Regions from separate parts of the Paraburkholderia sp. J41 genome, predicted to be linked through region 2. Evidence: riboswitches for the same ligand, from Rfam matches in the RefSeq annotation. Region 2 holds a riboswitch; each other region holds the start of a gene.
What was found. Region 2 has a riboswitch for cobalamin ahead of U5805_RS00445 (TonB-dependent receptor domain-containing protein). Riboswitches for the same ligand answer to the same signal wherever they lie in the genome.

Region 1 (2,258 bases), on a different contig from region 2:
CGCATTGGCCTCGATCGCAATCGCGCGACACGCCGCGTGCGCGCGCATCCATTCGATGCCGATGGAGCCGCTGCCCGCGCCCACGTCCCAGAGCAGCGCGCCCGGCGTGGGCGCGAGGCGCGCGAGAGTGAGCGCGCGCACGTCGCGTTTGGTGAGCTGGCCGTCGTGGCGAAACGCGTCGTCGGGCAGGCCCGGCGTGAGCCTCCACGATTGCGCGGCGGCGGGCGCGTCGCTCGCGCATTCGAACGCGACGAGATTGAGCGCCGCGGCTTCATCGCCATGCCAGGCGTCGGCGCGGCCCTCGACGCGGCGCTCGAGCGCGCCGCCCAGATGCTCGAACACGGTGAGCCGCGTCGCGCCGAAACCGGCTTGCACGAGCAAGGCGGCGAGCGCGGCGGGCGTGTGTCCGTCGGCGGATAAAGCCAGCACGCGCGAGCGCGCGTAAAGATGGCGGCGCAGCGCGTCGAGCGGGCGGCCGACGAGCGAAACGGCCGCGACGTCCTGCAACGCCCAGCCCAAACGCGCCGCCGCGAGCGAAAGCGAAGACGGCGCGCCCAGCACGCGCATCTCGCCCGGCCCGACATGACGCGCGAGCGTCGCGCCCACGCCGAACAGCATCGGGTCGCCGCTCGCCAGCACGCATACGTTCGCGCGCGACGCGCGATGCGCGAGCAGCGCCTCCACGCTGAACGGCTGCGGCCACGCTTCTCGCCGCGCGCGCACGCGCGCGGGCAGCATCGCGAGATGCCGCGCGCCGCCCGTCACGATCGACGCTTCGAAAAGCGCCCGCCGCGCCTCGCGCGCGAGTCCCGCGTAACCATCGTCGCCAATGCCGATCACCGTCAGCCACGCCTGCCTGCCCTGCATTCGTTCTCCGTTCTTGCCGTGCCGCCTCGCGCGCGCAAACCGCCCGGCGGCCGGAGCGCGCATGAAAACGGGCATAATACCGCTTCCGCCGGCGCTTTCCGGGCTGAAAAGCCCGAAAGCTGAAAAGGGAACACAGCGAAGCTGTGGCCGCCCCCGCGACTGTGAGCAGCGAGACCGCATCCACCCGAGCCACTGGTTTTACCGGGAAGGCCGATGCGGCCCACGACCTGCGAGCCAGGAGACCTGCCGGCCGAACATTGAGCGAACCCATCCGGGCGGGGTGTACCGGGGGTTGCACTCGCGTTTTGCCCGTACCGCAGCCGCCTGTTGCGCCCGCCTCGCGCACGCCGTGCCCTACCGTGCGCAGTGCGCGCCGCGCTTGCGCGACGCCTTTTTGCGCCATGCCCTTGAAGCACGAATCTTCTCTCGCGTCGGCCGCCGACGCTAATGCCGCGATCCGCCCTTCGGCGTGTCCCGGACTCGTGCGCGTGGTCGCCGCGCGCGACGGCGGCATTTGCCGCCTCCGCCTGCCCGGCGGCGTGCTGCGCGCGCCGCATGCCCGCGCGCTGGCCGAGGCCGCGCGCGCGCACGCGAGCGGCGTGCTCGAATTGACGAATCGCGCCAACGTGCAGATTCGCGGCGTGCGCGCGGGCGAGGAAGCCGCGTTGAGCGCCGCGCTGATCGCAGCCGGGCTCGGGCCGGACGGCATCGGCGCCGCGAATTCGCCCGCGCAAGCCTGCATCGCCGACGAATTGCGCAACGTGATGCAAAGCCCGCTTGCCGGCCTCGATCCGCTCGCGTTCGACACCACGCCGCTCGCCGCCGCGCTCATCGACATGCTGCGAAGCGAGCCGCGTTTCGCCGCGCTTTCGCCGAAATTCGCGCTGCTGCTGGACGGCGGCGAACGGCTCGCGGAGCGCGCGCATCCGCACGATATCTGGCTCGCGGCGCGCGGCCACGACGCGGCTCATGCCGACGAAACACGCTTTGCGCTCGGTCTCGCGGGATGCCCCTGCGATGCGCCGCTCGGCACGCTGGCCGCGCGCGATATCCGCGCAACGGTGCGCGCGCTGCTGCATGCGTTCCTCGATATCGCCGATAACCTCGTCGATAACCAAGCCGATAAGCACGCCAACGTCGAGCGTATGCGCGACGTGCCGAACCGCGAGGCGCTGCTCGAACGCGCGCGCGCCCGCGCGGGTTTTACGCTGACGCCCGATGAGCACGGCATCGACGCGAAACGCAGCACATCGGCCGATGCCGGTTCGCGCCTCGGCGCGCACGCGTTGCACGCGAACGGCAGCGGTTACGTGGGCGCGCAACCCGCGCTCGGCCGTCTCGATGCCTCCACGCTGCACGCGCTGGCCGCGCTCGCGCAAGCGCACGGCGAC
Region 2 (2,258 bases):
TGGTGCCCGCGAGCGACACGCGCGCGAGAACGCCGGTATCCAGATGCAGCGCGATGGCGGCCACGCCCGCCAGCACCGCGACGCCCAGCGCGCGCCGCAGCCATTCGCCCGCGCCCAGCGAGCGCTTCATGGCCGCGAACACCTTGCCGCCCACGAGCAGCGCGAGCGCCAGCGAAGTGGCCGCGCCCGCCGCATACGCGAGCAGCAGCAGCGAAGTGCGCGCGCTCGCACCTTGCAGCGCCGCGCCGGTCAGGATCAGGCCCAGAATCGGGCCCGCGCACGGCGCCCACAGCAAGCCCGTCGCCACGCCCAGCAGCAGCGAGGCGCCCACGCCCGAGCCCGCGCCCTTGCGCTGCGCGTCGCCGGCCGTTTCCGAAAGGCGCGAGCCGAACGCCACGAGCGGGCGCGTCAGCCGCTCGGCCACCGCGGGCACGAGCAGCGTCACGCCGAACACGACGAGCAGCACGAGCGCGGCCGCGCGGCCATACTGGTTCGCCGCCACGGCCCAGCCGCCGCCCACGGCCGCGAGCGCGCCCACCGCGCTGAACGAGAGCGCCATGCCGACGAGCAGCGGCAGGCCGCTGCGCACGAACGGCCGCCCGGTGCGAGCGAACACGAAAGGCAGCACCGGCAGGATGCACGGACTGACGATGGTCAGCACGCCGCCGAGCCAGGCAATCAGGAACAAAGCCATTTTGCGTATCTCCACCGCTGCCCGCGCCGCAATGCGCCGCGCGGTTCCAGCGGCCTTCGAACGGATAAACACCCGGCGCGAGTGTCTATTCCGCGGCGCGTTGTATCCGTTTTGTATCCGCTCGGCACCTTCGGAAAAGGGTGCGATCGGCGCTGGCGGATCGCGGGCTTTCACGCCCGCCTGCGCGCGACTGGCGCAAGGCTAGGCAAGCGACGCGGCGCCGACGCAAGACCGCGCGCGAACCGCATCATCGAAACGCCATGTCGCGCGCGATCCGGCGTTTTCGCCACACTTCGCGCCGCAATATCGACGCGCGGGTTGACGCCCGGGCGGCGCGGCCATTACCCTTGCGCGCTGATGGTTCCCGGCGACGGGATCAAAAGGGAACGCAGTGAGGCACACGCCGAGTCTGCGGCTGCCCCCGCAACTGTAAGCGGCGAGTTCGCGCCCACTCAGGCCACTGGGAAACCGGGAAGGCCGGCGTCGAACGGCGACCCGCGAGCCAGGAGACCTGCCATCGCGTCAGTCCAGCAGCCGCAGCGGGCGGGGTCCCCCAATGCGCCAAAGCGCCGCGCCCGCGCGGTCGCCCGTTGCACGGACAGCCCGCAATCAGGAGCTGTTTCCAGCCGCATCATGAAGTTTTCCAGCCTATTCCTCGCGTCGGCCGCGCTCGCCTGCGCCTCGCAAGCCGCTTTCGCCGACAGCAACGCCGATCCCGACGCCGGCGCCACCTTGCCGAACATCCTCGTGACCGGCGACACCCAGCGTCTGCCGCAATCGTTCGACGGCCGCTACGCCAGCACGCAGGTGCTCACGCGCACCGACCTCGACCGCCTTTCGCCCGCCGACCCGAGCATCACGCAGGCGCTCGCCACGCTGCCCGGCGTGAGCGTCGCGCAAAACGGCGGCCCCGGCACGACGGCGGCGGTGAGCATTCGCGGTTCGTCGGCAAGCCAGGTGGCGGTGTTCATCGACGGCATTCGCGTGGGTTCGGCCACCACGGGCTCCGCCGCCTGGGCCGACCTGCCGACTTCGTCGTTCGATCGCGCCGAGGTGATTTCCGGCCCCGCGGCGGCCTCGTTCGGCGCGGACGCCGTGGGCGGCGTGGTGCAACTCTTCACGCGCCATGCGTCGAATCAGCCGAACCAGACCACGGTCTCGTTCGGCGGCGGCTCGAACAAGACCTTCGACACGCAACTGCGCACCTCGGGCACGATCGCCTCGACGGGACCGCTCGCGGCGCTCGGCGGCCTCACGTATTCGCTCGGCCTGCACGACTACGCCACGGCCGGCATCGACGCCACGCAGCCCTACGCCTACGGTCACGAGAACGGCCGCAATCCGTACCACGCGCAGGACCTGGACGCGCGCCTCGGCTATGCGCACCACGACTGGTCGATCTCCACCTTCGCGCTGTATCACCGCAGCGATCTCTCGTACGACAATCTCGGCGGCGACGACCGGCAGCGCGACAATCAGCTCACGACGGGCATTGCGTTCCATCTCGACATCACGCCGACCACGCAATTCGACCAGTCGCTCGGTTACGCCACGGACCGCCAGT
Region 3 (2,258 bases), on a different contig from region 2:
CGCGGGCGAACCCGCCGACGTGCTGATCCAGCCGCGTCTGGGCGGCATGGGCATTTTCGATTTTCACCGCGCGGGGCCGGCCGTCGCCGAAGGGCGCGCCGCCGTGCAGTACATGCTGCCCGCGATCAAGGCGCAACTGGGCCTGGAGTAGGGCGGCTCCAAGGGACGCAGGCGGCGCAGGCGGCGCTCACGCGGGGTGCGCGACCCAGACCCACCCTTCGCGCGCGCGGCGCAGCAGCACCACGTCCAGCGGCGCGATTTCGATGGCGCGCCAGCTCGCCGACGGCGCTTCGAGCGCATGCAGGATCGCCGCGCGGAGCACGCTCGCGCTCGCGAACGCGACCACCGTTTCACAGGGCGATGACGGCGACGATGACGATGATGATGGCGACTGCGACGCGAGCGCATCGAGCCACGCGCCGAGACGTGCGCGCACGTCGTCGAACGACTCGCCGCCGGGCGGACGGAACGCGGCGTCGCGCGTCCAGGCCGCCAGCGCGTCGGGCGCTTCTTGCGCGATATCGGCGAGACGGCGGCCTTGCCATGCGCCGAAACCGGCTTCGGCGAGCGCGTGCGAGCGTTCGATGCCGGCGGCGGCGAAACCGGCCGCGCGCGCCGTCGCCACGGCGATCGCGGCAGGGCTGGCGATCACGCGCGCCGAACGGCCGATTCGCGCGAGCCAGCGTTCGCGCCAGGCTTCCATTGCCGCCGCCGAACGCGCATCGAGCGCTTCGGCTTCTTCATGCGCCTCCGACTCTTCATGCGCTTCGTGCGCATCCTCGCGCGCCGTCACCGCGAACGTGCCCGCGCGCAGCGCCGCGTTTGCCGCGTGGCTCACCAGCCAGACCATCGTCGTCATTCCGAATTTTTCTCCGTCGAATCCAGCGCGACCGCGTCGCTTCGCCGCAGCGCGTAGAATACAGGGCTCACGACACGCGGAAGCCGGTGCAACTCCGGCGCGGTCGCGCCACTGTAACCGTTGCCGCCGGTCCTGCGATCACTCGCCGGATTCGCGCCGCAACGGAAGTCAGACCCGCGCGTCGTGTACCTTCAACGCAATCACGACTAACGGGGCGCGCAACCCCAGGAGAAGTCATCATGTCCGAAGCCTCTTTGCCCTTGCAGCATGCCCCGGCCGCGCCGGCGCCCATTCCGCTGCGCGAGATCCTCCCCTGGGCCGCGTTCGGCGGCCTCATGCTGCTGCTCGCGCTCTACTTCGTCGGTGCGGAACAGGGCGCGACGTCGATCTTTCCGGGCATGTACGTCCACGAGTTCGTCCACGACGGCCGCCATCTGCTCGGCTTTCCTTGCCACTGAACGGGAGCTGACATGGTTGGCAAGCTGTTGATGCGCGGGATGCTGGCTGGCATCGCCGCGGGACTGCTCACGTTCGGCTTCGCGAAGATCGCGGGCGAGCCGCAGGTCGATCGGGCCATTTCGTTCGAGCAAAAGGCCGACGCCGCGAAGGGCGAGCCGCCCGAGCCCGAACTCGTGAGCCGCGCCACGCAGTCGGGCTACGGCCTCTTTACGGGCGTGATGGTGTATGGCGCCTCCGTCGGCGGCCTGTTCGCGCTCGTGTTCGCGTTCGCGCACGGCCGCGCGGGGCGTTTGCCGGCGCGCGCGCTCTCCGCGTGGCTCGCGCTCGCGGCGTTCGTGGCGATCTATCTCGTGCCGGACATCAAATATCCGGCGAATCCGCCTTCGGTCGGCGACCCGGAGACCATCGGCTACCGCACCGGGCTCTTTTTCCTGATGATCGCGATTTCCCTTGCCGTTTCGGTGTTCTCGCTCAAGGTGCGCGCGGCGTTGGCGCCGAAGCTCGGCGGCTGGAACGCGTCGATTGCGGCGCTCGCGCTGTTCGTCGTCGTGATCGGCGCGATCCAGCTCGCGCTGCCGGCGATCGACGAAGTGCCCGCCGCGTTCCCGGCCGTGCTTCTGTGGAAGTTTCGCGCGGTGTCGATCGGCATGCAGGCGATCTTGTGGACGACCATCGGCCTCGCGTTCGGCGCCATGGCCGAACGGCTTTTCGATACGCGCGCCCGTGCAGGCGGCGTGCGGCGCCCGCGCGTTGCGTAGTCGGCGCGAAACGGCCGTTCGGTGACGGGGAGCGGCGGGGCGTTTCGTCGGGATGCCTGCTAACGCCTGATAGCGGCTGGATGCGCCTGGTACGCCTGCTAACGCCTGGTAGCGCTGTTAAGGCTCGATAAAGCTCGATAACGCCTGGCGCGGCGTTGTGCGAGCGCGGCCGCGCGAACAGG

Region 1: it holds a riboswitch for cobalamin, as region 2 does, so the genes downstream of both, cobG (precorrin-3B synthase) here and U5805_RS00445 (TonB-dependent receptor domain-containing protein) in region 2, are expected to answer to the same signal.
Region 3: it holds a riboswitch for cobalamin, as region 2 does, so the genes downstream of both, U5805_RS03500 (CbtB domain-containing protein) here and U5805_RS00445 (TonB-dependent receptor domain-containing protein) in region 2, are expected to answer to the same signal.

Annotation. Positions count from the first base shown of each region.
Region 1 covers NZ_CAJMZE010000006.1:189,671-191,928, reverse strand. The annotation lists gene cbiE (precorrin-6y C5,15-methyltransferase (decarboxylating) subunit CbiE) at 1-867, opposite strand, end outside; cobalamin riboswitch at 940-1,133, shown strand; gene cobG (precorrin-3B synthase) at 1,275-2,258, shown strand, end outside.
Region 2 covers NZ_CAJMZE010000001.1:97,533-99,790, forward strand. The annotation lists gene U5805_RS00440 (cytochrome c biogenesis protein DipZ) at 1-694, opposite strand, end outside; cobalamin riboswitch at 1,036-1,228, shown strand; gene U5805_RS00445 (TonB-dependent receptor domain-containing protein) at 1,328-2,258, shown strand, end outside.
Region 3 covers NZ_CAJMZE010000002.1:345,518-347,775, reverse strand. The annotation lists gene U5805_RS03510 (patatin-like phospholipase family protein) at 1-151, shown strand, start outside; gene U5805_RS03505 (histidine phosphatase family protein) at 188-859, opposite strand; cobalamin riboswitch at 894-1,056, shown strand; gene U5805_RS03500 (CbtB domain-containing protein) at 1,099-1,317, shown strand; gene U5805_RS03495 (CbtA family protein) at 1,330-2,076, shown strand.